DNA from 3 places in the Clostridium sp. JS66 genome. Region 2 is predicted to be linked to each of the others. Evidence: riboswitches for the same ligand, from Rfam matches in the RefSeq annotation. Region 2 holds a riboswitch; each other region holds the start of a gene.

Region 1 (10,927 bases), 1.8 Mb from region 2:
CTAAATTCTCCTCATTTAGGATAGCATAATAAGGTATTTCATCTTCAGTTCCTGTATATGCCTTTGGATATTCTTTCATAATAGTAGTTTTTCCGCAAATATTCTGACCTGTTAAATGCTTAAACTCAGTAATTCTTGTAAATGGCTCATCCACAGTATAGTTTACCGTTCCCTTTGGTTGGTACCAAGTCATATCATGTGTTTCAAACAAGAAATCTAAGGTTCGATAAGGTAATCGTCCAAACTTACAATTAAAGAACTCGTCTAGAGCACCAGTATATATTATAGTTCCATTAAATGGTTTACCCCTAAAAAACATATTACTTTCATTTATTTCAAAAAGTTCATTTGCATCTGTGTTAACCCTTAAATGTATATTAGGATTGTCCAACAGCTTCTCAAAAAGAGAAGTATATCCATCAGATGGCATTCCTTGATATGCATCCTGAAAATATCTATTATCTTGTGAAATTAGTACAGGAACTCTAGCTATAACAGATGGATCTATATTCTCAGGAGTAACTCCCCACTGCTTTTGAGTATAATACAAAAACACATTATTATAAACAAAATCAGCTAATTCCTGAAGATCAGGATCTGTCTCACTGCGAAGCTGTGCAATAGTTAATCTTGTACCCATACCATAAACAGAAACAAGCTTTTTTTTCAACATTTCTGCTTTTTCAGTATTGAAGGTCATATTAAGAGAATTCAGATTAAATGGTACTGGTATTAATTTTCCATGAAGATTTGCTAAAACCTCATGTGAATAATCTCTCCACTCTGTAAATCGTGAAACATAGTCATATACTCTTTTATTATTAGTATGAAATATATGAGGTCCATATTTATGAACTAATATTTCATCCTCATTAAAAAAGTCATAAGTGTTACCCCCTATATGGCTACGTTTTTCTATAATTAATACCTTCTTGCCTGCCCGTTCTGCTAATTCACGAGATATCACTGCACCCGCAAATCCACAACCTACTACCAAACAATCATATGTGTTATTCATTAGTTAATATTTCCTCCATTCATCGGATATTATGTCTTATATAAAAAGTCATACACTTTATTTTATCATAAATAATTATTATATAAAATGTCACTTATTTTTTATGATAATCTTTGTTTATATCATTGTCAATAATGTATCCAACATGTTTAACAAATGTAATAAAAATGTAACAAAATACCCATTATAAACTTTTGATAAAAGAAATACTATTTTAGTTTCTATTCTTATTAAAATTGTTGATTTTTTCGACATTAATTTGTTATAAACATTATTCTTTTTATAAATATTTCTATTTGTATTATTTATACTATCTATTTTTTATTTTAATTCAAAAAAATAATTAAAATATGTTGATTTTTGTCAATATGTAATTTATTATATTATATATTAGATAATTTCAAAACAAGTGATTAAATTCAAAATTAAGTGAATTTTAAAAAACATTCAAATTTTCTTTACTCAGAAGTTAGTCAAAATTATCTATATTAACTAATAATTACTTTTCTGTATTAAAAGTAGAACAAAACTATAATAAAAAAGGAGCAGATAAAATGAACTTTAAAAATTTCAAGCTAAATAGTATTCGCACCAAATTAGTTATTAGTTTAATATCAATTTGTTTAATTCCCTTAATCATATCTGGATCCGTTTCTTATATGGAATCGAAATCAATACTTAACAAAAAATTATCTCTTACTAGTTCTCAATCACTTTTAGAAATAGAAAATGGTCTTACTAATTACTTTAATGGATTTTCAGATATAGTTTCTCTTACTGCAAGTAATCCAGGCATTGTAAATGTTGATACAGACAATAATACTGGAATTGTATCAGAAATATTAAAAGGTGTAAAGGAAAGTGATAAAGATATACTTGGAGTATATTATGGAACTTCCTCTGGCAAATTTACAATATATCCCAATGTGAAAATGCCTGATGGATACGATGCAACAAAAAGGGACTGGTATAAACAAGCTTTAGACAATAAAGGAAAAGTTATAATAACTCCCCCTTACAAGGATGCTGCTACTGGAAATAGTGTTGTTACACTTGCAAAAACAGTAGAAAAAAACGGACAAGTAGTTGGAGTTATTGGAATGGATTGTTCATTAATTACACTTTCACAAAAAATATCCTCACAAAAAATAGGTACTACAGGATATATGTTTATTGCTGATACATCAGGTACTGTTTTAGCTCACCCTACAAAAGAACTTATTGGCACAAAGGAAGCTACCAATTTATCCTTTTGGGATAAAGTAAAATCAGAAAATAGCGGTTTTATAAATTATACATATAATGGTTCTAAAAAATTTGGAGTATATAAAACAAATGAATTAACAGGCTGGAAGTTAGTAGCTTGCTTAAATGAAACTGAACTTTCTAGCGACACAATGGCCATATTACAAATAACTTCTTTAATAATATTAGTAATGGCATTACTTGCAGTGGGTCTATCCTTATTATTAAGTAAGGGAATTTCTAATAACATTAAAAGGTTAAAAGATGTGTTCGCTAAGGCTTCAAATGGAGATTTGACAGTATCCATAACCTCTACAACGAAAGATGAATTCAAGGATTTAGCTGAATCATTCAATTTAATGATGAAAAATATATCAGAGCTTATAAATAATGTAACAAGTTCCTCCGAAACTGTATTAGATACATCCACAATCCTTGCTAATATATCCGAGGAAGTAACAGCTTCCATAACTGAAGTTTCAAAAGCAATAGAAGAAGTTTCTTTAGGTGCAACAGAACAAGCACAAAATGCTCAAAAAGGTGCTTCGGAAATGGAAGACTTATCCGCTAGACTAGACAAAATTAATGTTAGTTCTAAAGAAATGGATAAAATTTCAAAAGATACTAAAGAATTAGGCTCAAAAGGACTTTCTCTGATAGATACTTTAATAGAAAAATCAGATAAAGCTAAAATAGCTACTAAATCAGTAAATCATGTAATTCGTGCTATGAATGAAAGTGCTAAGCAGATAAGTCTTATATCTGAAACAATATCTGATATAACATCACAAACTAATCTTTTATCATTAAATGCAAGTATAGAATCCGCACGTGCTGGCGAAGCTGGTAAAGGATTTGCTGTGGTAGCAGAAGAAATAAGAACTCTTGCTGAACAATCGCAAAGCTCCACAGAAAAAATAAAGGAAATTATAGCTGCTATACAGAAGAAATCAGAAACAGCAGTAAGTGCTATTAATTCAACAGAAGCTGCAGTAAACGATCAGTATTTAGCAGTAAATAAGACTGAAGAAATATTTAATAATATTTTAAAATCCATTGAAACGATGATTACTAAAGTTGATGAAGTAAAGATGTCTATCGTTGATATAAATGATAAAAAGCAATCTACAGTAGCTGAAATTGAAAATATTTCATCTATATCTGAGCAAACAGCTTCTGCTTCACAAGAAGTTACTGCTTCTACAGAAGAAATAACTGCTACTATGGAAGATTTTACACAGCATTCAAACGAGCTTCAAATGTTAGCAAAACAGTTAGAAACACAAATAACTAAGTTTAAAGTTAACTAACTTAATTTTTAGCTAAATATGAGCATATTGTGACGTAAAGGTACAGTGGAAGTTTGGATTTTAACTTTTACTTCGTGATATATGATAAGGGTGTCATCACGGCTAAATGTTTTAATTATTCTAAAGCTCGAAATTTTTGAAAACCTAAGAACTTTGTCAAACTCGGTTTCCTCAGACAGGACTAAAGTTCTAAGGCTTTCAAAAATTTTGAACTAAGAATAATACTAAAACAATTTAGCTAATGTGAGGACATCCTTATCATATATCACTGCATAAAAGTTAAAGTTCAAACTAGTAACTTCAAATGTACACATCTAATTGCATTGTTATAGATACTTTTAGTAAGCAAAAGCATATTTGTACCAATAACTTATAACGCTCAAAAATTAATGCTGAATATGCTATTGCACTAATATATTTAGTTTAAAAAGCAATTGCTTACACATGGTGACATGAAAATGTAGTTAAATTTCAAGGTAGATATATTAACTATCAACATTTAGCCTCTACATATATGGTCCTATAGCCTTAAGAAAAGCCTCAATAAATTAGGCTATACCATAATATATTGTTAAACTAGATAATAAGTATTATGTGTACAGGTAATGGCACTAAGAAGTAACTTTTCCTAATCACTCAGTTACTTGCCTCATATGATAAGCATACCACTTACTAATTAATCTTTTCAAAGAAGCCGCTGCTGGTACAGCTATAAGCATTCCTATAAGCCCACCTACATTTCCACCTACAAGAATTGCAACCATGGTAAATACCGGATGAAGTCCAACACTATCCCCTACTATTTTAGGTGCTAATAAATTATTGTCCACTTGTTGGACTACAAGCATTCCAATAATCGCCCATAATGCTGTAATAGGCTCTCCACTTAATAATGCCATAATTACTGCTAAAACAGTTCCAACAACAGGTCCAATATATGGTATCATATTACAAATACCTGCAATAATTCCTATCATTAATGCATAGTCTATTTTAATAAAATACAATACTATAGCTGATAGAACTCCTACAATACCAGCTTCCAATAGCTGTCCTCTTATATATCTATAAAATGTATCATCTACAATATTTAATATTTCTTTTAATTTATTGCCTACCTTACTTTTTCCAAATATAAGATCAAAAATCTTATTCCATAAATCCATAAAATATTCAAAATCCTGTATTAGATAGATACTCAACACCACGGCTATAAAAAATGAAGCTATATTTCCACCTATGGACACAACAGAATTTGTTATTGAACCTATACTGGCAGAAAAATATGACTGTATAGAACTTACTATTTCAGCAATTTTATCATTTAAATTACCTGGTATTGATATATTTAAACTTGCTAGTTTTTCATTTATAGAAGTAACAGACAATGTAGAATTCTTTAAATAATCAGTAAGAAACATTCCCATATTGGATATAGTCACATTACTAGAAACTTTTCCTCCAACCATAATATATATTCCACTAATAACAGCTACAAAAATCCCTGTTACTAACGCATATATTACTAAAATTCCAATTGCTCTTCTACTAGATGGTTTTTTCAATATTTTTTTCTTTTCTAAAAAATTTTCAACACTTTTTACACCTGGTTTCAACAGGTACACAATTACTAATGCAATAAAAAATGGTTTTAAAACACCAATAATTTTATTTAATGTGTTATTGAGTAAGGATAATATACCTCCTACATTATTAAAAAACATTATAACCGCATAAACAAAAATCACTGTTGCCGCGGCATATACACAATATTGTAATAACTTTTTATCTATTTTCATCTTCGCCTCTCTACTTTAATCAAGTTATTTTTTATTTTTTCTATATAATTACTTTGCAATAATAATGGACTTTACGCAATTATTAAAGTTTAAATCTTAAATTTTGAAATTTGTTCTTTTAATTTTTCAGAACTATTTTTGGATTTCTTTGTCAACTGAAAAATATCATTGGATTTTAAAGTTACGTCCATTACTTTTTGTGCAATGTCAGTAGTTGCATTAACTCCTTCACCTGATAATTTGGCCATTCCATCAATAGATTTTAATACATCTTTTATCCTAATCAATAATTCTTCTGAAGTAGAATTAAAATTTTTAATAAGCTTATCCACAAATTTTGCATCTTCGCTATACTTGTCCGCAACATCAAGCAATGTTTTATAGTCATTTTGCACATCATTAGATACAAAATCAAGTAACTTATTTGAACTACTTGAAAGCTCATTAACTGATGCTGTAACTTTTCCTGTAACACTTTGTATCTGCATAACTGTATTCTTTGACTGCTCTGCAAGCTTTCTAATTTCCTCAGCTACTATTGAAAACCCTCTTCCTGCCTCTCCTGCACCAGCAGCTTCTATAGCTGCATTTAATGCAAGCATATTGGTTTGAGAAGTTATTTGTATTATAGATTCGGATAAAACATTTATTTGATCTACAATTTTTGAATTTTCAATAGCTTTTTCAAGTTCTTCCTTTGTTTTGAAGAAAATATCAGAAGCCTTTCTCTGTGCATCATTTACACTTTCTTTTGTATAAACTGCCCTTTTACTAATCTCCAAAACTTCATTTACAGCATTTTGAGAATTCTTTGCTATAGATTCTACTGATTTTTCAATCTCTTGCGCAGTAGTATTCATTTCTTGTGATGATGCTGCCGTTTGCTCCATACCTGCAGATAACTCCTCTGTATCTTCTGACACAGCTTCTATATTTGAATTCAATCCATCAACCTTTACAGAAACATCATCAACTACATGTTTAATATTTTCTGATTCCTCCATTACATTTTCTATCATTTTCTTGAAAGTTTCTGTAGTGTTGTTTAAATGCTGTGCAATTTCTTTAGTTTCATCATTTGAATTTATCTCACAAGTACTTTTCAAGTCACCATTTGAAATATTTTGTAGAAATTCTTGTATTTTATTAATGTTTTTAGATATGCGTTTTACCATAATAGTGGCAAGAACAATACCTAAAGCTATAGCACCTAAAGATACTAATACAATTATTATCATAATATTTCTTACCTTGGAAACTATATTTTCCTTTTCCACTCCAACAAAGAAAGCACCTACAACTTTGCCACTGGAATCTTTAATTGGTGTATATCTTGTTTGATATACACTTCCTACTACAACTGCCTCACCCTCATATGCTTTTCCTTGTTTTAAAACTACATCAGCAACTTTGTCAGACATTTTAGTTCCTACAGCTCTTTTTCCATCCATCATAACATTAGTTGAAACCCTTGTATCATTTAAAAATATAGTACATATAGAATTAGTATCAGTTTTTATATTATCTACCAGTTCAGTATCTTCATTTAATATCTTTTTACCTTTAAGAAGGTTCTCCCCTTCTATTTTCCAATCCCCTTGATATTTTTCATTTAAAATTCTATAACCGCTATTGTTACTAATTTTAAGCTGATTGGTTACATTTTCTTCAACAATGCCATTAATTTTATAATATACAATAGATAAAATTGCCGAAGCTAAGAATAGTAACATTAAAGTAATAACGGAAATTATCTTTCCTTTAAACTTAAACTTTATTATTCTGTTCATAATTATGCCCCCCATTTACTATTTTACATATTAAACATGAGTTTCTATTGTCTATATTCGTCATAAAGATATAAAATCCTTTGTAAATTTTCTAAAACTTGCAATTAACTTAAAAATTTGCAGTATCTATTGCAATATTTTTTAATTATACTAGCTATAATTAATCAATAACTATTTTGGAAATTATTCAGTTAATTGATATTATTGACATAAATGTTAATAAATATTTAGTTAACATACTTTAACTCTATTGACGACATTAGTATATTGTAGTAACATAAACTTGTAAATACAAAATTAAATAATAGAAATCCCAGGGGGGCTGGTGTTACCAGCTGAGAGTAAAAATATTAATTTTTAGACCCTATAACCTGATCTGGATAATACCAGCGTAGGAAGAGGCTTTATATAATTAAGGATTATAGGTACAAACCTCTTGTTGGTTTGTACCTTTTTAATTTTAAGCAATAAATTACATTGCATTTCAAATAAAATACAAGTTCAACAAAACTTAATAATGAGGAGGATTTAAAATGAAATTTTCAGATACCCTATACAAAAGCGTTAAAGACATTTGGGATTCTTATTACATACATCCATTTGTTAGGGGAATAGGTGAAGGAACTCTAGATAAAGATAAATTTAAATTTTATATGATACAAGATTATATTTACCTATTAGATTACGCTAAAGTTTATGCTTTAGGTGTAGTTAAAGCTGAAACAGAAGAAGTAATGCAGGGTTTTTCCAGCACAGTAAATAGTATATTAAATGGTGAAATGAATATTCACCGCTCTTATATGGAGGAATTAGGAATTACATCAGAAGAAGTTAAAAACACTAAAGCATCACTTGCCAATACTTCATATACACATTACATGCTTGCTGTTTCTCAAGCAGGCTCTTTGGGAGATGTTGCTGTTTCATTGTTATCCTGCGCATGGAGTTACTTAAAAATTGCTACAAATTTAAGTAAAATTAATGGTTCTTTAGACCATGAATTTTATGGCAAATGGATAAAGGGTTATATCTCAGAAAATTATAAGGAAGAAGTACAATGGCTTTTAGATTTAGTAGATAACCTTGGAAACTACTTGTCAAAGAAAGAATTAGATAGGTTAACAGAAATATTTATAAACTGTAGTAAATATGAACTCATGTTTTGGGACATGGCCTATAACAAGGAGATGTAATTTTTTATGTTAAAATTCTGCAATATTAATTTCAAATATGAAAATGATGCAGCTCCTCTTATAGCGAACTTGAGCTTCAAAGTACATAGAGGAGATTTTATAAGTATAATAGGCCCAAGCGGATGCGGAAAAAGTACTATATTCAGGCTTGTTTGTGGTTTAGAGCATGGATATTCTGGAAACATTTTCATAAATGACAATGATATTAATAATTTAAAAGGTTATATAGGCTATATGCCTCAAAAGGATTTATTAATTCCCTGGAGAAACATTTTAGAAAATGCTTCACTTCCACTTGAAATACGTGAAAATAACCCCAAACGAGCTAAGAAGGAAGCAGAAAAATTTTTAGAAACCTTTGGTCTTGGAAGTTATAAATATAAATATCCAAAGGACTTATCAGGTGGAATGAAACAAAGAGTTTCATTTATAAGAACTTTGCTTACCGGTTCTGAAATTATGCTTTTGGATGAGCCTTTCAGTGCTTTAGATGCTATAACTAAAATATCAATGCAAGAATGGCTGCTAACTCAATGGTCTTCGTTTAAGAAAACCATATTATTTATAACTCATGATGTTGAGGAAGCTTTATTTCTATCAAGTAAAATATTAGTGGTTTCCCAAAAACCTATAACTCAGCTAAAGGAAGTAGTAGTTCCTCTCAGTTATCCAAGAGATAGGCACATGTTAAGCAGACCAGAAATATTGGACATAAAAGAAAAACTTATAAATGAATTGAAACAGAGGATTGAACTATGAAAAAATACACATCATCAATAATTGTAGGAATTTCATTTTTTTTAATTTGGGAAACTATAGCACGAAAAATAGATGCAGCGTATATATTGCCATCCCCAAGCAAAATTTTACAAAGAACTTGGGAACTAAGGGATCCTTTATTTACAGTACATCTTCCTGCTACACTATGGGTTACTTTTTTAGGACTTGTTATATCCTTGATTTTCGGAGTATTCTTGGCCATACTCATGAGTTTAAATGAAAAAATCCAAAATGCAATATACCCTCTTGTGGTGGTAACTCAAACTGTACCAATTACAGCTTTGGCTCCTATATTTGTACTTTGGTTTGGCTACAGCATATGGAGCAAGGTATTGGCAACCATACTTATGACTTTTTTTCCTATTACAATTAATGTATATGATGGACTTAGGTCCACTAAGAGAGAAATGGAAGAATTATTAATTACTTATGGAGCTACCAAAAAAGATATATTTATTAAGTTAAAATTGCCTTCAGCATTACCATATTTTTTTTCAGCACTAAAAATATCTGTACCACTTAGCGTAATAGGTGCTGCCATTAGTGAATGGCTTGGAGCTCAATCAGGTCTTGGATACTTTAGTAAAAGAATGATGACTCAACTAGATGGTGCAGGAGTCTTTGCACCTATAGTAATTTTATCTCTTATCGCAGTAATATTTGTTTTTATAATAGATATTTTAGAAAATAAACTAATAAAATGGAGGAATGAAGTGTGAAAAAATTTAAGTATTTAGCTTTATTATTAGTACTAATATGTTTAATAGGTACAGGCTGCTCTGCTGGCACTCAAAGCAGTAAAAAGGATTCTGATAAGTTAGAGGATGTTGATGTAGTATTGGATTGGTATCCAAATGCAATACACAGTTTCATATATGCAGCTATAGAAAATGGATATTATAAAGAACAGGGATTAAATGTTCATATTAAATTTCCATCCAATGCAACAGATCCGTTGACGCTTACCGCTGCCAACAAAGCAACTATAGGAATCTATTATCAACCTGATATAATAATGTCCAGAGCTAATGAAAACATTCCTATAAAATCCGTTGGGGCCATAGTTCATACACCTTTAAATGTGGTTATTGCTTTAAAAGAAAAAAACATAAACTCTCCAAAGGATCTAGCTGGAAAAACTATTGGTTTTTCAGGAAATCCTTTAAATGTAGAATATGTTAAAACTATGATCAAAGCTGATGGAGGAGATCCAAGTTCAATAAAAACTATAGATGTAGGTTTTGAGCTGCTTTCTTCTATGACAACTAAAAAGGTTGATGCCACAACTGGTGGACTTATAAATCATGAAGTCCCTGTTTTAAAGCATGAAGGACATCAACTAAATTATTTTGACCCATCAAAATATGGAGTTCCTAATTATTATGAAGAAATTTTTGTAGCTAGTGACAAAACAATAAAAGAAAAACCTGAAACTCTAAAAAAATTTATGAAAGCTTCACAAAAAGGATTTGAATTTATGAAGCAAAATCCAGACAAAGCATTAAAAATTTTAATGAATAATCAACAAAAGGAAAACTTTCCTCTTGTAGAGGCAGTTGAAAAGGAAAGTATGAGCACACTACTTCCAAAAATGGATTCAAAAGAAGAACCATTTTTAACTCAAAATAAGAAGGTTTGGGAAGATCACATAAATTGGTTATATCAAAAAGGTCTTATAAAACAGAAACCAAAGGCTGAAGATTGTTTTGTAAATATTAACGACTTAAAATAAATATTAAAGAAAGAGATGTTTAAAATGTACATTTATTCATTTTAGCATCTCTTTCTTTTG
Region 2 (10,927 bases):
AGTGAAGCTTGATTTAGGAGGAGTTTAAACTCCAGATAAATCCGGATTAGACTTTTTTAATATCATGATTAAAATTGATTTACTTATGAATGGGAGGTTAAAATATATCCATAAGAAAAAATATGCTTAAGTTTATGAATGGAGAGATACAATGGATGATAATATAAAATTAACTGATGATAAAATAAACATATTTGATGCTCATGCACATTATGACGATGAACAATTTGATGAAGATAGACAATCCATAATAAATGAGTTAAGACAAAATGGGATAAAAGGAGTACTAAATTGTGGAGCATCTATAGAGGGAACTAGAGCTTCAGTAGAGCTGGCGAATAAGCATGACTTTTTTTATGCAGCAGTTGGAATTCATCCCGAGCATGCTGATCAATTAACAGATGAAGTTATTCTTGAATTAAAGGATTTAGCTAAAAATACTAAAGTTAAGGCAATAGGGGAAATAGGACTTGATTACTATTACGAGGAAAATCCTGCAAGAGAGATTCAAAAAAATGCTTTTATAAAACAGATGGAACTTGCAAGAGAATTAAATTTACCTGTAATTATACATGATAGAGATGCTCATGGAGACACGTTAGATATTATAAAAATGTTTCCAGAGGTTAAAGGTGAAATACATTGCTTTTCTGGTAGTGTAGAATTTGCAAGAGAATGTTTAAAGCTTGGATATTACATAGGATTTACCGGAGTAGTGACATTTAAAAATGCTAAAAAGGTTTTAGATGTAGTAAAAGAAGTTCCACTTGATAGAATGTTAGTGGAAACTGATTGTCCTTACATGGCACCTGTTCCTTTTAGAGGTAAAAGAAATAGATCAGAATATATAGCTCACATAATAAATAAAATAGCTGAAATTAAAGGTATAAGTAGTGAGGAAGTGAGTTGTAAGACTATCTTAAACATCAAGAGGTTGCTAAATATAGGATAATAGTGTAAAATTAAATTGCGATTTTTTAATTTTTTATTAATTTTACATTTAGGTATTATATGTTAATTTGCCTCATATAATATAATAAGTTTTATAAAAATTCCACCAAAAATATTTAATATAGACCATTAATAAAAAGTGCTATCATAAATATTTTATTATTAAGTTTTATGCAAAAATTTGCATTACATGGTCTAAAATGTTAAGGCGATATTTGACAGAATTCGTCATTGCACTTATAATAGGAATGTCGTTCTTACCAGGAGGAGGTATTTTTATGGTGGAAAAATTAAAAGGCTATTTTAAAAAGCATTTTTCCAATGGTCCTAACGCTAAGTATATCTACTTGACTTTAATAGTTTTAATAGTTTTTGTAGTATTGATTAGCAGCGCAAGAAAGACAATCACAGTTTCTGTAGACGGTAAAGATAAAAAAATAACGACTTTAAGTAGTACTTATAAAAGTGCTTTGAGTAATAATGGTATAACTGTAGGACCAAAGGATAAGACCACGATTAGTCTTGACAGTAAGGTTGAAGATGGCTCAAAAATATCCATAAAGAAAGCAGTAAATGTTCAAATTGCTGTAGATGGAAAGAAGTTGGATATAAAATCTGCAGAAGACAACATTGAAAAAATGTTGCAAGCAGAAAAAATAACAATTCATCAATCTGATAAAATATATCCAAGTAAAAGTTCAACTGTAAAGGCAGGGCTAAAGGTAGTGGTAACAAGAGTTGAGACAAAAGATGTTAAGGAAGTTAAACCACTAGATTATGCTACAGTTGTAAAAAAAGATGAAGATATGGAGCAAGGTAATAATAAAGTAGTACAAGAAGGAAAAGCTGGAGAAAAAGAAACATTAACTAGAGTTGTTTATGAAAATGGTAAAGAGATTTCAAGAAAAGTAATAAGTGAGACTGTTAAAAAGCAACCAGTTCAAAAGATTGTAGCCATGGGAGCTTTAAATGTTTACACACCTTCACGTGGTGCTAGGATTCCTTATACAACAGTTACGAGGATGAGAGCTACTGGGTATACCTCAGATTATGAGAGCACAGGCAAAAGTCCTGGAGATCCTTATTTTGGAATCACAGCTACAGGTACTGTAGCTAAGAGAAATGTAGGTAGCTATAGCTCTGTAGCAGTTGATCCAAGAGTTATACCCCTTGGTACTAAACTCTATATTGAGGGATATGGATATGCTGTTGCTGAAGACACAGGTGGAGCTATAAAAGGTGACAGAGTAGATTTGTACTTTGATTCCAATTCAGAGGCAGATAACTGGGGTGTAAGATGGGTTAATGTGTATTTAGTTAAATAGGAGCAAAGGCTCCTATTTTTTTCTGTATATTAAATGAATATAATAAAATAGAAAAGGAGGATGTTGACTTAGTATTTTTATTTTTAGGTCAATAAGAGCATATGATTAAAGAAGTTATTGTTGTTGAGGGAAGAGATGACATTACTGCAGTAAAAAGAGCTGTAGATGCAGAAATTATAGCAGTGGGTGGATTTGGTATTAACGCTAAAGTTATAGAAAGAATAAAAGAAGCACAAAGACGACAAGGCGTAATAGTTTTTACTGATCCTGATTTTGCAGGAGAAAAAATAAGAAGAATTATATCTAAAAGAGTTAAGGGGATAAAACACGCGTACATAGCTCAAAAGGATGGAACGAAGAATGGGGATATAGGTGTAGAAAATGCTGAACCAGAAGTAATAATAAGGGCTTTAGAGAATGCTAAATGTGAAGTAAAAGAAAAAGTATCTAACTTTGATATAAATGATATGATTTTTTTTGAACTTACAGGAAATAATAAATCAAAAGAAAAGAGAGAACTTCTGGGGAAAGAACTTGGAATAGGCTATTGTAACTCAGCTCAGTTTTTAATGAGACTTAATAATTATGGAATTAGCAGGGAAGAATTTATACAGGCCATAAAAAAGATAAATAAGGAGAAATAATATGGAAAGTTTGTCTACAAAGGATATAGTAAAAAAATATGGATTTAAATTTTCAAAAAGTTTAGGACAGAATTTTTTAATAGACAATTCTGTTTTGCAGGATATAGTTGATAATTCTAATGTTAGTAAAGATGATTTAGTAATAGAAATAGGTCCTGGAGTTGGAACTTTAACAAAAGAACTTTTAAAAAAAGCAAAAAAAGTTTATGCTATTGAATTAGATTCTGATTTAATACCTATTTTAAATGAAGAACTTAAGGAATTTAATAATTTTGAACTAGTACATAAAGATGCATTAAAGGTAGACTTTAATGAACTTATAGGAGAAGAAAAAAGCACTAAGGTAGTAGCTAATTTACCTTATTATGTTACTACGCCAATAATATCGAAATTGTTGAAGGAAAATTATAGATTTGAATCTTTAACTATAATGATTCAAAAAGAAGTAGGTGAAAGAATTGCTGCGAAACCCAGTACAAAAGAATATGGAGCACTTTCCATACTTGTACAATATTATTGTGATGTAGAAATAGTTAGAAAAGTAAGCTGCGATTCATTTGTGCCTAGACCTAAAGTAGATTCTATAGTTATAAAATTAACTAAACTTTTAGAACCTAAAGTAAAAGTTAAAAGTAAAGAATTATTCTTTAAAATAGTAAGAAGTTCTTTTAATATGAGAAGAAAAACTCTTTGGAATGGACTTAAAAGTTTGGGAATGAAAAAGGAAAGCTTAGAAAAGGCATTTATTGATGCAAACATTGATCTTAAAAGAAGAGGAGAGACTTTATCTCTAGAAGAATTTGCAAAATTATCAGATTGTATATATGAATTACAATAATCTTTTTACAATATTATACAACTAGTTGTTCACTTTTTTAATTTTACTTCATATATTATAATGAATAAAATATATGGAGGTATAGGAAGTTGGCTCAAAAAAAGAGTTATAGTAGGTATTTTATAATATTACAAGAAGATGAAAAAGGGTATTCAATATCTTCCGACAAAGTAGCTTCTGGGTACGCAAAATTGGAGCTGAAAAATGATAAGTGCAAAATATCGTATTATGTACAAAACTTAAAAAAAGAAAGTGCTCCTTATTATATGCTTTTAATTTGTAATAAGAAGGATATAAGGAAGGTAATAAAAATATCACAGATAAACATAGATGATTATGGCAGAGCAGATATTTGTCATGAATATTTAGCAGATAATATAGCTGGTACGGGTATATCCATGGATAAGATTTCTGGTGCAGCTATAGTTAAATTTTTAGATTCAAATATAATACCTGTTATGAGTGGATTTGCAAGCACTGAAATACCTGATTGGAAGACATTTGCTATGGTTGACTTAAAGGTTGAGGAAGAAAAAGAAGAAAAAGTAGTGGATACTCCTAACAGTATGTTTGACAAATATGAAGAAAACATAGAATCATTAAAAGAAGAAAATAAAACTAAAGAAATAGAAAATGTTAAAATTATACCTAAAGAAGATAATTCTAAAAAAGAACAATATATAAATAAAGAAAATGATATGAAGAAGGATATTATAAAAAAGGATATTATAAAAGAAGAGGCAAATGTAGCAAAAAAGGATAATGTAAAAGAAGAAATAAAGGTAACAAAAAAAGATGATAAAAAGGAAGAATTGATAAATAAACAAGATAATATAAAAGAAAAAGTGGACATAATTAAAAAGGATAATGTAAAAGAAGGATCAATTGTAAATAAAAAAGACAATGCAAAAATAGAAGAGAATATAAATAAAAAAATTAATATAAGTGAGAAAAACAATATCAATAATCAAGAGAATGAGAATAAAAAATATGGTATGGAAAAAGGTAACTATGGAATAGAAAAACATGAATACACAGCAAGAAAACAAAGTAAAAAAGATGTGAACATAAATCCAAAAAGAAATGAAGATTATCCTCAAATGGATGAAAATGAATTTTTTAGAAATTTGGTACAAGGATTTGAATCCATGGGAGAAATTTGTTCTGAAATAAAAAGATGTAAGTGGTATAAGGTACCTGTGAATTCACCAAAATCTATGTACGATATGTCTGATTATAGCAGGTACGCAATGATATATTATCCTATGATGAATTATTACCAGTATATAATAAAACATAAGCATTATATAATAGGATATAAGCTTAATAAAGATGGAGAGATGAAATATCTTGTATATGGTATAGCAGGAACTAAATCTAAGATGGATCAACCATATGGTGGTAGATCTGGATTTGTTACATGGATGCCTTTAAATGTTGATGATGAGAGAGAAGAGGCTCTAGGCTACTGGCTTATGTTCTATGATTTTAAAACATCTACTATCATGATACCAGTAAAGAAATAATATGGAGAAAGTATAGTACTGGGAATATTTAATATTTCTAGTACTATTTTCATATAATTAAATAAAAACTCTTATTTGAAATATAAGGTGGTATTAAGATGAAGGTAATAATAATAAATAGGAAAAGGTTAGGGGTAACTATAATTATAATTGGTCTAATGCTTGTTTTATTCAGTTTAGAAAAGAATTTTGATGCAAGGCTTAAGTTTACTGCATTAATACAGAATAATATAAATTCTTTAGTACAATATGAAGCATTAGATAAAAAATTTACTTATAAATTGCCTGCAGAATGGTCTACTAAAGAACAAAAATTTCCCGGCAATGAAATTATATATCATAATGATTTTAATACTAAAGATTTAAAAATTCATGGATTTGTGGAAGTATGGAATTTAAATACGGATTTAAAAGCTTTTCTAGAGGAAAGTAAGAAAATATCTAGTGAGCAAAATTTATATAAGAGTTACGAAATAAAACCAATTAAAATAAACAATAAAGATGGATATTTAGTTGAGTATACTATAATTACATCTAATAATAAGGATTATAAAGGATATGAATATTTTATAAAAAATAAGGATAAGTTTATGAGATTTTCTTTTTTTGTATCAGAAGATAACTTTAAGGAAAGCATGCCAACAATATTTAAAACTATAGTACAGACTTTTAATTATAAAGAATAATAAATAAACTGTGAATTAAAAAAACTGCATCGCAGTTTTTTTATATGCTATAATATTGTTGACATTTTTTAAATTTTTGGGATATGTTTTGCACTTGTATTTTTTTTATTGTATTATGGTAGAGAGGAAATGTAGGCATGTTTTCTACATCACAATTTATAGGTATATTTGCCTTGGTATCTGGAATAGTTCTTTATAATATAAGTAAATTAAAAATAAAGTTATCTATAAGTTCTTAAGGTTCAGGAGGGAATTGTGTGAAATGAGAATTAGAAAAATAAAGAATAGTAAAATTATGATTATATTTATGGTTTTATTATTTTGTTTTACTGCATCTGGATGTACCAAAATTAACGATCTTAAGGTTAAGGTTGGACTTAAAAATAATGATTTTGAGTACATAAAACAAGGTAAGATAGAGAAAATAGTAATACAAAACACAAGGGATCAAGGATTTAGATTTACAGTTACAGATAAGAATGTTATCAATGAAATATATGATGTGTTGTCTACTGCAAAAGAGGCAAGCCAAAAATCCTCATTGGAACCTGATTATACATTTGAAATGGATGAGGGAAATAATAAGGTACATAAATTTAATTATATTACAGGTTTAGATAAAAAGGATTCAGGTAATTTTTATGGTGATGGAAAAACATATATTGTATCTAAAAGAATAGATAGTAATATAATAAACAATTATTGGAAGATAAGACAACCACCAAAGAATTTTAAAGAGGTTTATTATAAATCTATAATTAATGTTTTAGATCAATATTTAAAAGGTGATAATAAAGATAAAAGTGTTGGTATAAATTTAAAAAGTGATATAAATTCTGCTAAATTTATATTATCTACAGATTTGCAAGATTTTAATAGTGATTTAAGTGGTAAGTTTAAAAATGTATCAGTAGCAGATAAAGATAAGGAAAATTACGATATATGGTTAACAATAAGTACTGAAGGATATAAATCTACAATGTATAAAGGTATTGTGAATTTGTGGGATAAAAAAACAAAAACTGAAAAAAAATACTACATAAGTGATGAATATAAGAATGCAAGTTGGAATTTCAATATTACAGATACTAAACCTGATAAATTTTAATTTGTTTAAGCATGTTTATAAAATTTATAAATAAATTTTTATATCACAGGGAGGAAGCAGCAATGAGTAATTGTGATAGTTGTTCAAGCAAAGGAAACTGCAATAGTGCAGGAGTAGGGTGTAATAATAAATTAGAGCCTAAATATGGTAAGATAAAGCATATAATAGGTGTTATAAGTGGAAAAGGTGGAGTTGGTAAGTCAACTGTTACAGGTATATTGGCAGCCAAGTTAAGTAAGGAAGGACATAAAGTTGGAGTGCTAGATGGTGATATAACAGGTCCTTCAATGCCTAGATTTTTTGGTATAAATAATGAGAGAGCAGACATGCTTCAGGTAGGAGACAGTGAGGAAATAAAGTTTAGACCTGTAGAAACTTCAACTGGAATTAAGGTTATATCCTTAAATCTTTTAACAGAGGAAGAAGAACAACCAGTTATATGGAGAGGACCAGTGATTACAGGAGTATTAAAACAAATGTATACAGATACTGAATGGGATGAATTAGACTATCTTCTTATAGATATGCCACCAGGAACAGGAGATATTGCATTAACTATAATGCAGGAGTTACCACTAGAAGGATTGGTGGTAGTTTCTACACCTCAAGATATGGTATCAATGATAGTTAAAAAAGTAATTATTATGGCTCAAAAAATGGGCATAAGTGTAATTGGTGTAGTAGAAAATATGTCCTATATTAAATGTGAAAAGTGTGGAGAAAAAATAAATGTATTTAGTAAAAAATCTGCTCAAGAGCATGCTGAACATTTAGGAGTACCACTTCTTGCAGAAATGCCTATAAATTTAGATTTAGTTGAAAGTATGGAGAATGGGACAGTAGAAGAATTTTTAGCAAAATCAGATGAATATCAAGAATTAATAAATAACTTAAAAAATAGGATAATGTAAAAAAATAAGAAAGCTTAAAGCTTTCTTATTTTTAATTTTGAGGGATTTTTTTAGTTGCCATTACAGATAGCTGTTTTATTGGTAATGCTGCAATGATTACTAAACATATAGCACCTTCTATACTTAAGAAAATACCATTTGACATAAGTGAGTACACTGCAGGTGACATACCTTTTGGAGCAAAACTTCCGAAGAACACCACGCCCGATATAAAGTGACATATGAAACGCCCAAACACCGCGACAAAGGTAGCTAGTAGTTTATTATTCTTAAAGTATCCAGCTAGTCCTAAAGCCATAAATGGCAAAGGATAATCGAATAAAACTTGAACTGGCTGAAGAATATATGGATCTAGAATAAGCGTTATTATGCCATACAGAAAGCCTGTAATAAATCCTACTTCAGGACCATAAAGCAAAGCCATTAAAATAATAGGAATCATACTACCTAATGTTACACTTCCACCTTGAGGAAGGTGATAAATTCTAAAAATCTTAAGTATTGTTGCTAAAGCTAAAGCAATTCCTATTTGAGTAATAAGATGAGTATTAAATTTTACATTTTTTACTTTTGCAATGAAAAGTATAAATAATATTAGAGCTAAAAGAGCAAATAAGGATGTTGGGTGTGAAACAATTTCTAAAAAATTTTTACTAAGTGACATGAAATACCTCCTTTGTGCTAAGAGGTACCTGAATACTGAAAATAAGAAGAATGTATAAAATTGATTATACATTAGAAAGTTACATGTATTATCGCTTTCCTACGCTGGTATTATCCAGATCAGGTACAAGGGTTAATAAAATATTTTATCTCTCAGCCTCAAAGAGGCACCCCTAGCACTACCTTAATAAAATTATTATAATACATATTTCCAAATATTTCAATGAATTAAAATAAATCTATGAGTTTATCATTTTTCATTTTAATAGAATTAGGATTAACATTTACAGAATCGCCTATTTTGGAATTAGGTGGTAAATGTGAAATTCCAATGTCTAGTGTTGTTCCATCTTCGAAATTTACAAATGCATCTGTAAAATTTATATCAATAATTTTTCCAATCATAGAAGTCACCTCTGTGATATTTTTTGCATTTACTAGTTAATTATTCAATAAAATAAAAAAATATCTGATAAAATTTAAATATCAAATCATAATGTTTAGTAAAAAACAAAAGAATTTAGAGGTAAGTAAAACTAAATTGTTTTAATATAGCCTTAACCCTAATTAAAAAATTGCCTAAAAAATTTTCCCATAGTATAATATCAACGTGCTTAACACAATATATTGTAGTTTGGAGGAATGTTGTATGCTACATGTTGTGAAGAGAGATGGCAGAGAAGTAGAGTTTGACTCTATAAAAATAACTAATGCCATAAAGGGCTCTTCAGAAGAAATAGGTTATGATTTAAAGGAAAGTGAATTTATAGAACTAACGCAAAAAGTTATAAAACAATTAGAAGAACTTGATGCTAATGAAATAAATGTGGAACAAATACAAAACTTTGTTGAAAAAACACTTTTAGAAAATGACTACAGAGAAATTGGAACAGCTTATTGTAATTATAGAAAAGAAAGAAATAAAATTAGAGAAATAAAATCTGATTTAATGAAAGCTATTGAAAAAATAGGAGTAGAAACCGATAGGGATAATGCAAATGTAGGTAATAATTTTAGCTCAAAGCTGCTTAGGATAGCCAGTGAATCAAATAAGTGGCACAACTTATCTATTATGCCTAAATATTTAGCTAAGGCACATGAAAATGGAGACATATACTATCACGATTTAGATAGTTATAATTTAACTACCAACTGTTTACATATACCTACAAGAGAAATACTAACAAGAGGTTTTAATACAGGTTATGGGAATATAAGACCTCCTAGAAGAATAGAGTCAGCAGCAGAACTTTCATGTATACTTTTGCAGTCAACTCAAAATGATATGTTTGGAGGACAGTCTCATCCAGATTTTGATAATGATATGGGAGTGTTTATAGAACCTACAAGAAAAGAAATAAGGAATGAACTTACAGGTTTGGGCATAGATGAAGAAAAAGTAAATAACCTCGTGGAAAAAAAGCTTAGAAGAGCTGTAGAGCAGTCAATGCAGGGGATTGTTTATAATTTAAACACCATGCATTCAAGAGCTGGTTCACAAGTGCCTTTCAGTTCTATAAATATTGGTATACCTAATTGTGATGATTCAGCACTAGTTTGCGAAGTATTTTTAACAGAATATGAAAAAGGTTTAGGAATGGGAGAACAGCCTATTTTTCCTAATATAATATTTAGGGTAAAGAAAGGTGTAAATAAGGAACCAGGAGACCCTTACTATTACTTGTTTAAGTTAGCTTGCAGAGTAGCTGCAAAAAGAATGAATCCTACTTTTATGAATTTAGATGCAGATTTTAATAAATTTTATTATGACCAAGGTGTAGTTCCTGCTACTATGGGATGTAGAACTTATGTATGTGCTAATGTAAATGGAGAGCCAGGAACAAAAGGTAGAGGAAATATAGCTCCAACTACTATAAATTTGCCTAGACTTGGAATTGTAGCAAAAAAAGATATAAGTAAGTTTTTTAAACTTTTGGACGGCAAATTAGAACTTGCAAAAGAAGCTCTAATGCATAGATACAACATACTTAAGAGATTAAGAGTTAAAGATTTACCTTTTGTAGCTGGTCAAGGACTTATGAAAGGATCTGAAAATTTAGGACCTGATGACTCTATAGAGCCAATATTAAAGCAAGGAACATGGTCTGTGGGATTTATAGGATTAGCTGAAACTTTAATAGCCTTAACAGGTAAACATCATGGTGAAGATGAAAATTCTAGAAAATTAGGGGTAGAGGTAGTCTCCCATATTAGAAGTTACATGGATAAATTAATAGAAGAAACTCATTTAAATTGGAGTTGCTATGCTACTCCA
Region 3 (10,927 bases), 580 kb from region 2:
CAAAAGATAAAAGTATATTTGCACAATCATTTATTGTTACATAATTTGTTATACAGTGCACCAATGGAACCTTTTTTCTAAGCTTTGCTAAACTTTCAGCCACTTTATCCATCATGTTTAAATCATTCATTTTTAATTCCCCCACATTTTTAATATTTTTAATAACTCAATTGTCCTCTGAAAAAAAGTTGTGTCGCAATATTTTTAAACTGCGAAAATTAAGTTGTTTATAATTATCATAGTTAAAATCACTTATTCTTTTATTCAAAATCTACATCTGCCTTTTTATAAAGTTCAATAAAATGTCCTACTGGTCCTACTCCATGTCCTATAGAAAAAGAGTTTTCTATAGCCTTGGTTATATATTCTTTAGAAAGTGTCACTGATTGTTTTACACTATATCCCTTAGCTAAATAAGAAGCTATTGCTGAGGATAATGTACATCCTGTTCCATGTGTATTTTTAGTGTTGATTCTATGCCCTGCTAAATTTATAAATCCATCATCACATAGCAGTATATCATTGGCATCATTACATCTGTGACCACCTTTTATCAAAACATTTTTAACACCAAATTCTTTTATTTTCGCTGCTGCATTTTTCATATCATCTGCATTTTCTATTTTCATATTTGTTAATACTTCTGCTTCTGGAATATTAGGAGTTACTAAATCTGATATTGATACAAGTTCCTTTATAGCTTCTTGTGCTTCAGGCTTTAAAAGAAAATATCCACTTTTAGAAACCATAACTGGATCTAATACTATATTTTTTGCTTTAAATTTCAACAGTAATTTTTTTATCACTCCTATGGTTTTACTATTAGAAACCATTCCAATCTTTACACTATCTACATCTATGTCAGTAAATATAGATGTTATTTGTGCCGCTATCATTTCATCCGTAACATCCATTACATCTTGTACCCCTACAGTATTTTGTGCTGTTATAGCTGCGATAACACTCATACCATAAACACCTAATGCACTCATAGTCTTTAAATCTGCTTGAATTCCTGCCCCTCCACAGCTATCTGATCCTGCAATAGTTAGGACTTTTTTCACTTTAATCACTCCTTATATGGCTGTGTGGATGATAAACATACTCTAATTTAAGTAAAACAAAAAGTGTATCGCAGAAAAGCAATACACTTGAAAATATATTATTTTATATCATAAAATATCTGCTTCCCTACGCCAGTTTTACCTAGATCAGGTTCAAAGGGTTAGAGAAAACTCTCTTCTCAGCCTTACAGCACCCCCACAACGAATTTATTAAATTTTTACTTAATTACAATTATATTGTACATATATTTATAAATATTTGCAACCTTAAAAATTAATTTTTCTTCTTCTCATATACACATTTAAAACTAATCCTAATGATATAAAATTAGTTAAAATAGAACTTCCTCCATAACTCATAAAAGGTAGAGTAATTCCTGCTATTGGCATAATACCTATTGTCATACCTATATTTTGAAATATAGAAAATATAAAGGATGCTGCTGTTCCCACACATATAAGTCTTCCAAAAATATCTTTAGATTCCTTAGCTGCATTAATCATTCTATACAACAATATACCAAAAAAAATCAGCAGAATAACAGCTCCAATCAATCCCCATTCTTCTCCTACCACCGCAAATATAAAATCAGTATGAACCTCAGGTATATAACCTCCTGACACTTGTACACCTTTTAAATATCCACTGCCAAACAACCTTCCAGATCCTATACCTATAATTGATTGCATTAATTGAAATGCTGTATCCTGTTGATACAATTCTGGATTTAAAAATGAAATTATTCTGTCTTTCTGATAACTTTTCATTAAACCACTAAACCATATAAATACACTTATTGGAATCATGGACAAAAATCCATATATTATAACTTTTAAATTTAAGTTACTTATAAAAAATATAGCTAATGTTATAAAAAAACATATTAAAGCCATACCTAAATTAGGTTGTACTATAATTAAAATCATTGGTATAGCAGCATATGCACAAAGGGTTAAAAAGTTTTTTATATTATTAATGTTACCTTCCATATCATCTAATTTTTTAGCAAGCATTAATATTAGACCTATTTTTACAAATTCACCAGGTTCTATGGCTCTATTTCCTATTCTTATCCAAGAAGCAGCACCTTTAACAGCTCTACTTGTTATATCATTAAATAACAATAGCGCTACTCCACTCCAGTATATAAATCCGCAATATGAACCTATTGTTTTATAATCAAAATTTAGCAGTATATATACAACTATAACTCCAACAATTAACCAAATAGATTGCAATTCAAAATAGCTGAATCCACACTTATTGTGTGTTGCACTAAAAATATTAGCTATACCAAAACATACAATAAGTATAGCTGCGAATAACATTATATAATCCAAATCCTTTAAAAACTTTCTGCTTAATAAAATCTTTCTCATTCTTTACTTTCCTCCACAACAAATCCAAAAACTAATTGACACATCTACTCATCATTATGTAATAATTACATCCTTACATCAATGAATAATTTTCAATAAATTACATATATTGTGGTAAAAAATAAGAATATATTGAAAATAAAGGATTAACTTTTTCTGAACAATTAATTAATAAAAATGACACATATGGTATAATCCTATTTTTCTATAATCAAATCTGCCATAATAACTCCATCAATTTCTCCAAACTTATTTTTAAATGGTACTGCTATGGCAATGCAATAATTAAAGGATACATTAGATATATATGGTTCAGTATAATATTCATTCCCTTTCATTGCCTCTTTAAAATAAGGCCTAAATGAATAGTTATTATTTTCATATGATATAGGCTTACTAGCAGATTTCATAATACCTTTCTCATCCATCACACCTATATATTCAAATTCTTTATATAAATTTTCTTTTTCCTTTAATAACTGTGAAGCCCCATCTATTGGCAAAGATTTAGAATTTATTTCTTCAGTTATACTTTTCAGTTTTAAGAATCCAGACTTAATAGATTTTTTTTCATTTTCTCCTATTTCTATGTTATTTATAAAATCTTTAAGCCTTAAATCTACACTATCTGCTGCATCATTCATATTTCTTATTAACTCAGAAAGGCTCTCCATTGATGCTGATTGTTCCTGTGCTGACGCAGAAACTTCCTGTGTAAATGCTACTGATTCTTCGTTAGCTGAAATGATATCATTTATTAGTTCATTAACCTTATCGGACATTAATGATGTTTGGCTAGCTAACTTATGTATTTCATTAATAGCATCATAAGTTGAACTAGTTGACCCTTTGATTTTTGAAAATGAATTCTTAGATTCATCTGCAAATCTTATATCCTTCTTTGTACTTTCTGCTTGCTCATTAGCTTCTTTAGTTATTTGAGCTATTTTTAAAGTTATGTTATCAATAATTTTTGTTATTTCCTCTGCAGAGCTTGAGGATTGTTCTGCTAATTCTTTAACTTCATCTGCTACTACAGCAAATCCTTTTCCATGCTCACCTGCTCTTGCTGCTTCAATAGATGCATTTAGAGCCAAAAGATTTGTTTGTTCACTTATTTCAGTTACCACTGTAGCAATATTTTTTATTGCATCAGCCTCACTTTGAAGTGTCTCAACATTGTTAGCAAGCTTTACACTCACATCCCCAGTCCCCTTAATTTTCACAATTATTTCATCAAAAACTTTAACACTTTCATTAATTACATTAATCATTTCCTTTGCAATATTTTCAGTATTTTGGGCATGCTCAGCTATAATTTCAGCATTACTTACCATTTGCTTTGCACTTTCTCCTGTGCTTTCTGCATTTCCAGATTGTACTGAAGCTGATTCACTAATCGCAATTATAGATTTAGTTATTTCATTTGATGATGATAAAGTTTGTTTTGTATTCTTATTTAGATTGCTAGACAAATCTCTAGTTTTTTGAGACATTTCTGCTATCTCACATAAAATTTTTCTAGTATTTCCTACCACAATATTTATACTATCTGCTAAAGTAGACATATATCCCTTTGATTTTAATTTTATAGCTAAATCTCCTTGTGATATCTTATTTAAATCATATTTTAATTTGTCAATTTTTATAAATATGCTATTTAAAAACATTGCAATTATAACTGATAATATTAATGCACATATTACCATGGAAATAAGAACTATAAGTGTACTTTTAGAATTAAACTGAGACATTATAGAACTTATTTCTCCACTATTACTTGATTTAGATAAAAGTATATTTCTAAGCATATTTTGTGAAATATAAGATATTATAAAACCAGTTATTAATAATATAGCTAGGAATAATGTTATAGACAATGATATTATTTTATTTTTCATTACTATTTTCCTCCTAATTTTATTAATTTGAATTTAAATTAAAGTTCCAATATCTTATCATTAAAAAATAAATATAAATATTTATTTTTTATACTTTTTCCTGTTAATCTTTCAAGCGCATTTTTATAGCACTGAATTTGAACTGAATATCTTTCTTTGATTTTATCTAAATCATCTACATAATCTGTTTTATAATCTAAAAGCACTAATTCATCATCTTCTTCAAAATAGCAATCTATTATTCCCTGCAAAAGTAATTTTTCTCCTTCATATACATCCTTTGGCAAATCTTTGTAAAGCTCAATGCTATCTAAACTTACAATAAAAGGAACTTCCCTCAAAACTTTTTTTGATTTTATCATTCTTTTTCCTAGAGTAGAGTTAAAAAAACTTAATACTTTATTTATGTTAATTGAATTAGCTTCTTCTCTAGTTATAAATTCTCTATTTACTAAGTCATTCACCTGGTTAGATATCTCTTCATAGTTAGAAACCTTTTTCAAATCTACATGCTGCATAACAGTATGTAGCACTGTCCCCTTCTCTGCTGCTGATAACTTTGTTGTTTTCTGAAGGAATGCAGGTTTATTTAATTTACTAGAATCAACTAAAAATGAACTGCCTTCGTCTGCTGATAGAAAATCGAATCTTCTCTTTATCTCTGATACAGAAAACTTTGATGGTATATTGCAGGACTCTTTGTATTTATACTGCCAATTGAGTCTTCTATTAACTTCCTCATAATATATGCTATTACCACCATTTAACGCTTCATCTTTTACTATTTTAATTATATCTTCTTTCTCATTTTCATCACACAGATCATTTTTAAAATCTTCCTTTTTCCAAAACTTAACACACCATTTAGACTTATCATCTACTAAAGGTTCAAAATTCTGCACACCACCAATATCTCTTATAACCTTTCCAGATGGGTGCTTAGCTACAGCTGGTACTATCCAATCTAAATAGTTTTTAGCATTTATCACCACATATTCAGGTATTTTTCCTTCTTCATACTTTATAGCTTCACACCATTTTTCTGAAGTTTTTTCTAGATCCTTAGCAGTACCTGTTATTATAAGTTTTTCTTTTGCTCTTGTAAGTGCTACATATAATATTCTCATTTCTTCAGATAGGGTTTCAACTTTTATTTTCTTTTTAAGTACCTGTTTAGCAATAGTTGGATAACTAATCCTTCTATCTATGTTTACATATTCTGGTCCTAACCCTAGTTCACTGTGAAAGAGTACACTTCTGTTCATATCCATTAAATTAAAATTTTTACCTGTTCCCGAAAGTATAACTACAGGAAATTCTAATCCCTTGCTTTTATGTACACTCATAATTCTTACAACATCTTCATTTTCTCCAAGAATTTTAGCACTTCCCATATCTCCACTGCTATTTCTTATCTTGTTTATGAAATTTATAAAATTAAATAATCCTTTATAACTTGTACTTTCATATTGTTTAGCTCTTTGGAACAAAATTCTTAAGTTAGCCTGCCTTTGTTTTCCTCCAGACATAGCCCCAACAAAGCCATAGTATCCTGTATCAGTGTAAACGTACCATATAAATTCATCAATAGGCATGTATAAAGATTTTTTTCTCCATTTCTTAAGCTTTCTTAGAAAATTGCTTACCTTATCCTTGAGTTCCTTGCTTACATGTTTAATTCTCTCATCTGTATCATCACTTTCTATTATTATCTTTAATACACTAAAGAAATTTATATTTCTATCTACCATTCTTATATCTATAATTTCTTCTGATGAAAATCCCTCTATAGGAGATCTAAGTATGGATAACAGAGGTATATCTTGAATAGGATTATCAATTATCTGAAGGAGAGAAATTACAGTTCTTATTTCTATATTATCAAAATACCCAGTATTAGTATCTGCAAATACAGGTATACCAAAACTTTTAAGTTCTTCTACAAAAGTAGGTGCCCAATTTGATGTAGTTCTTAATAAGATTACTATATCTTTATACGTAACATTTCTATACTTTTTTTCGTCTTTATCGTACACCTTAAATTTCTCATTATTTATTAAATCTATTATTCTTTTTCCTACTAATCTGGCTTCTATTTGTATATTGTCTGGAGTTTCCTCATTAATATTTTCAGTTAGGACACCTTCTGGATTCTGACTATTGTCTTCACACACATCATTATCTTTTTTATCTAATAAGTGAAGTTCTATTTTACTTTCAGCATCCATGATATTTCCTTCTAATTCAGGAAACTCAGCTCCACTTTTTAACATTTCTCCTTCATCATATTCAAGTTCACCTATATTCACGGACATTATCTGATTAAATACATAATTAACTGCAAAAATTATTTCAGGTCTGCTCCTAAAATTTTTAAAAAGCCTTATTTTTCTCTCATTTCCCACTCTATTATCTGAATACCTATTATATTTATCTAAAAACAATTCTGGCTTAGCTTGCCTAAACCTGTATATGCTTTGTTTCACATCTCCAACCATAAATGTATTTGGTATGTCATTTTTTTTAGAGATAGCATTCATAATTACTTCTTGTACTTCATTACTATCTTGATATTCATCTATAAGTATTTCCTCAAACTTTTGCCTATACTCCAATGCTATTTTTGAAGGTGTTATATCTTTATTCTCGTCTGTATCTATAAGTATATTAAGGCAAAAATGTTCAATGTCATTAAAATCAACTAATCCTCTTTCTCTTTTTTTAGCACCATATCTTTCATCAAATTCCATTACTATTTTTCCTAAAGACTTCATTTTAGGATACATTTCTTTTAAGTCCTTACCCATACTGCTCATTTTCAAAAAAATATCTTCTGATATTTCAGTAATTTTTTTCTTTACATCATCTCTTATTTTCTTTGATTTTTCCTTTGCTTCTTTATCAGCATCCTTATTCCTTTTCACAGGAAGTTTTTCAAACTGTAAATTATCAAATTGATATTTTAACTCTTCTAAATTTCTGCATTGCATTATATTATTTATATTTTCCAAATCCTTTTTCATAGGCTCAAAATAGTAATCTATACCTTGAGCATTTTCTACTATTTCTATTGCTTTCTCCATTTTACTTTTGCAACCTCGTAATTCAACTATCATATAGTCTAAAATTACAGGGAACCAATGAGATTTTTCAAAGTTAAAACTCTCTCCAACATTAAATCTTTCTGTCATTGTTGAAATCCATTTTTCAGGCCAGGGATTACTTTTAGCAAACTCATATAAATCCAATATCATATTTTCAACTTTAAAGTCATTTTTTCCTCCATAACATTTTACAAGTTGCATAAACCCTTCATCACTTTGCTCATATTTATCCTCAAAGATTTCATCAATGGTTTCCTGTTTCAAAAGTATGGATTCAGTTTCATCACAAACTCTAAAATTAGGATCTAAATCTATGATATGAAAATTATTTTTAATAACTTGAAGACAAAAAGAATGTATAGTCATTATATTTGATTTGTTTAACAACATCAGCTGCTTTTGAAGATTTTTTGATTCAGGCACAACCTCCAACTTTTTTGAAATAGCATCTCCAATTCTTTCCCTCATTTCAGAAGCAGCTGCATTAGTAAATGTAACAACCAAAAGTTTATCTATATCTACATCATCTTCATCATCCGTTATTTTTTGTATTATTCTCTCTACAAGCACTGCTGTTTTTCCTGCTCCTGCTCCTGCAGCTACTAGAAGATTGCAATTTTTTGTAAAAATTGCTTCTCTTTGTTCCTCTGTCCATTTTGTCTCCATACTTATCACCCAATCTTGATTTATTATGTAAGTAAAAACTTATTTTCTTCTATTAATTATTCAATATAAAATGTTATTCTCCTCTATTATTTCCTATAAAGATTACTTTAAACTTATTTATAATTAAATAGTATTTTGCCAATTAAAAAATACTGCTTACATAATCGAAACAGTATTTTTTATAAAAATTATAATATTTTTCGTTAAAAGACTACCCTATTTTTTCCCAGGTCTTTAGCTTTATATAAATTTTGATCTGCTTTCTCTATAATTTTCTCTAAAGATGTATCTGTTTTGTTACTCATACCTATTCCCATAGAAACAGTAACATTAGATTCCATATTTTTATAACTTATCACACTTTTTTCTATAACACTTCTTATATAATCCATTCTACGGTATATATCATTTACATTTTTCATGTCAAACATATATACTATTATTTCTTCTCCGCCATATCTAGCTATAATATCATCTTTTCTAAGATTTTCTTTTATAACTTTAGAAATTTCTTTTAAAACATAATCTCCATATTGATGACCAAATGTATCATTACATTTTTTGAAATTATCTATATCTATCATAATTATTGTAATTTTTTCTCTATAATCTTTTAGCTTATTTTCTACAATAGAAAAAAAGTAACTTCTATTATACAATCCGGTCAACCCATCTATTTGTGAATTTTCTTTTATTTTATTGTAAAGACTATTATTTTCTAAACATATAGCTAAATGGTTACTTAAGGCAGTTAGAAGTTTTATATGCTCTTGCGTCAAATAATTATACCTATTGTGTTCCACTACAATTGCACCTAAAATATTATTTTTCAAATAAATTGGCATAAATATAGATGAATGTATTTCAATGCTTTTATCTTCAGATATATTTTCAATATCATTAAAAATACTGGTTTCTAATTTAAAATTTTTTTTATTAAAATCATTGACTGAATAGTGATGATTAGTATCTCTCAAATTAGAAACTTTTAATTTTAATTTTCTATTTTGTACTAAATAAACACTAGAATATGTAACTCCTAAAATACCTATCATTATGTCATTTATCATAGAAACAATCTCACTGCTGCCTAGGCACTTATTTATGTACTCGCTAATTTCTACTATAAGAGACATCATATCTAATTTTTTATCTAGCTCCATTATTTTAGCATTTTGTTTTTGAATTATTCCTTCAGCCATTTTCTGATAGCTTTCATAATCATTCTTTAATTGATTATAATTGTCTTGCAATGATAACATATAAATCTCCTTTATTTTATTTATAGTATACTCTAATAAACAAGAGATTCTATAACTGTATTATATGTTGTTAATAGATCGATTTCATAGTTAGTTATTTTTTCTTTTGTAATATGATCATATTTAACTCTTATAACAGGTCTGTCTGGAAAATATTTATTTTGCTTTACCACATATCCTTCCACTCCATTAGAAAGTTTTACACAACACCCTAATGGATAAATAGAAAAACTTTCCTTAAATTTTTGTACTATATTACTTTCAAAAATAGTACTAGCATTGGATATTATATACTCATAAGCTTCATTTGGATTGAATCTTTCTCTATAAGCTCTATTAGCACTTAAGGCTGTAAAAACATCACAAACACTAATAATTTTTGCATAATACCAAATTTTATCTCCACTTATTCCATTAGGGTAACCTTGTCCATCTATTCTTTCATGATGCTGCGCTACTGCACATAAAATATTTTTATTATTTATTCCAGCTTCTTTTAAAATCTCATAACCATATACTGGATGTTTTTTAATTTCTTCAAACTCTTCCGCAGTAAGAGGTTCTTTTTTATTTATAATTCCATTTGAAATTTTTATTTTTCCTATATCATGTAGTATTGCTGAAATTCCTAATTCCGTTAATTCTTCTTTTTTTAAGTTTAAGGAACGCCCTAAAAATATGGACATAATTGCTGTATCTACACAATGAATATATGTGTAGTTATCATATCTACTAATTTCATACAAATTAGTATTCATATCACCTTCTTCAGCAATATATTCAGCTAAATTTTCTACAATTTTAAAAGATTCTTTAATGGTATTGACATCCCCCTGAATTATACTTGTAAATATACTAGGAAGTCTTTCAATTGTTGATTGCTTTAATTCATCAATTTTTTTATCTTCTTTAACATCATCTAATTCGTTATCTTCTATATAAATATAATAAAATCCACTTTGTTTTATTCTATTTATATATGGAGTATTTAATTTTGTGCCCGAAGGCAAAAGCACCTTTCCATATCCGTCAAATAACGTTTTTCCTAATACTTCATCACCCTTTAAATTCCTTACCAATTCAAATCTCATAATAATATCCTCATTCTTCAAATGGAATAAAAATTAAAACTATATTAATATTTTAATTCATAAATAGTAAATATTCAACTTGATGAATGAATTATTTTTTAATTAAAATTTTTCTATTATTTATACTTATTAAAAGTGCTATTAAAGAAACATATGATAAATTAAATAATACATATATAGGTATAATCTTACTAGCAAATGCACCTCTTATTATAGTATTTTCATATTTAGAAGATATATAGAAAATTATGGGATACGTAATAAGGATAAAATCTTCTCTCTGTACTTTTTTAATTAGTTCATTTAATCCAAAAGTAAAAGAATAATAGTAATTTGCTATGATTTTAATCATTATTAAAGTCCACATTACTATAAATACATATCTAAAACTATTTATAATAGGTAGTGTTAAAGCTTCTGTTGCAGTAACTACAGGCCATATAAATTTAGGAACAACAT

The links. A riboswitch is a leader RNA that binds a small molecule or an ion and turns the genes downstream of it on or off. The one in region 2 is predicted to bind thiamine pyrophosphate.
Region 1: linked by a shared signal. The riboswitch ahead of tenA (thiaminase II) and the one ahead of thiT (energy-coupled thiamine transporter ThiT) in region 2 are both predicted to bind thiamine pyrophosphate.
Region 3: linked by a shared signal. The riboswitch ahead of thiD (bifunctional hydroxymethylpyrimidine kinase/phosphomethylpyrimidine kinase) and the one ahead of thiT (energy-coupled thiamine transporter ThiT) in region 2 are both predicted to bind thiamine pyrophosphate.

What each region holds. Positions count from the first base shown of each region.
Region 1 covers NZ_CP131467.1:4,587,880-4,598,806, forward strand. The annotation lists gene glf (UDP-galactopyranose mutase) at 1-1,018, opposite strand, end outside; gene Q6H37_RS21265 (methyl-accepting chemotaxis protein) at 1,573-3,573, shown strand; gene Q6H37_RS21270 (AI-2E family transporter) at 4,206-5,372, opposite strand; gene Q6H37_RS21275 (methyl-accepting chemotaxis protein) at 5,462-7,162, opposite strand; TPP riboswitch at 7,468-7,578, shown strand; gene tenA (thiaminase II) at 7,696-8,355, shown strand; gene Q6H37_RS21285 (ABC transporter ATP-binding protein) at 8,362-9,114, shown strand; gene Q6H37_RS21290 (ABC transporter permease) at 9,111-9,854, shown strand; gene Q6H37_RS21295 (ABC transporter substrate-binding protein) at 9,851-10,867, shown strand.
Region 2 covers NZ_CP131467.1:108,564-119,490, forward strand. The annotation lists gene Q6H37_RS00550 (TatD family hydrolase) at 152-952, shown strand; gene Q6H37_RS00555 (3D domain-containing protein) at 1,230-2,276, shown strand; gene rnmV (ribonuclease M5) at 2,378-2,920, shown strand; gene rsmA (16S rRNA (adenine(1518)-N(6)/adenine(1519)-N(6))-dimethyltransferase RsmA) at 2,931-3,758, shown strand; gene Q6H37_RS00570 (hypothetical protein) at 3,848-5,284, shown strand; gene Q6H37_RS00575 (hypothetical protein) at 5,383-5,970, shown strand; gene Q6H37_RS00580 (hypothetical protein) at 6,233-7,078, shown strand; gene Q6H37_RS00585 (Mrp/NBP35 family ATP-binding protein) at 7,141-7,989, shown strand; gene thiT (energy-coupled thiamine transporter ThiT) at 8,021-8,653, opposite strand; TPP riboswitch at 8,733-8,837, opposite strand; gene Q6H37_RS00595 (hypothetical protein) at 8,881-9,057, opposite strand; gene nrdD (anaerobic ribonucleoside-triphosphate reductase) at 9,302-10,927, shown strand, end outside.
Region 3 covers NZ_CP131467.1:693,151-704,077, reverse strand. The annotation lists gene thiM (hydroxyethylthiazole kinase) at 1-130, opposite strand, end outside; gene thiD (bifunctional hydroxymethylpyrimidine kinase/phosphomethylpyrimidine kinase) at 261-1,064, opposite strand; TPP riboswitch at 1,171-1,272, opposite strand; gene rodA (rod shape-determining protein RodA) at 1,332-2,444, opposite strand; gene Q6H37_RS03120 (methyl-accepting chemotaxis protein) at 2,642-4,345, opposite strand; gene addA (helicase-exonuclease AddAB subunit AddA) at 4,384-8,115, opposite strand; gene Q6H37_RS03110 (diguanylate cyclase) at 8,319-9,377, opposite strand; gene Q6H37_RS03105 (HD-GYP domain-containing protein) at 9,410-10,468, opposite strand; gene Q6H37_RS03100 (GerAB/ArcD/ProY family transporter) at 10,560-10,927, opposite strand, start outside.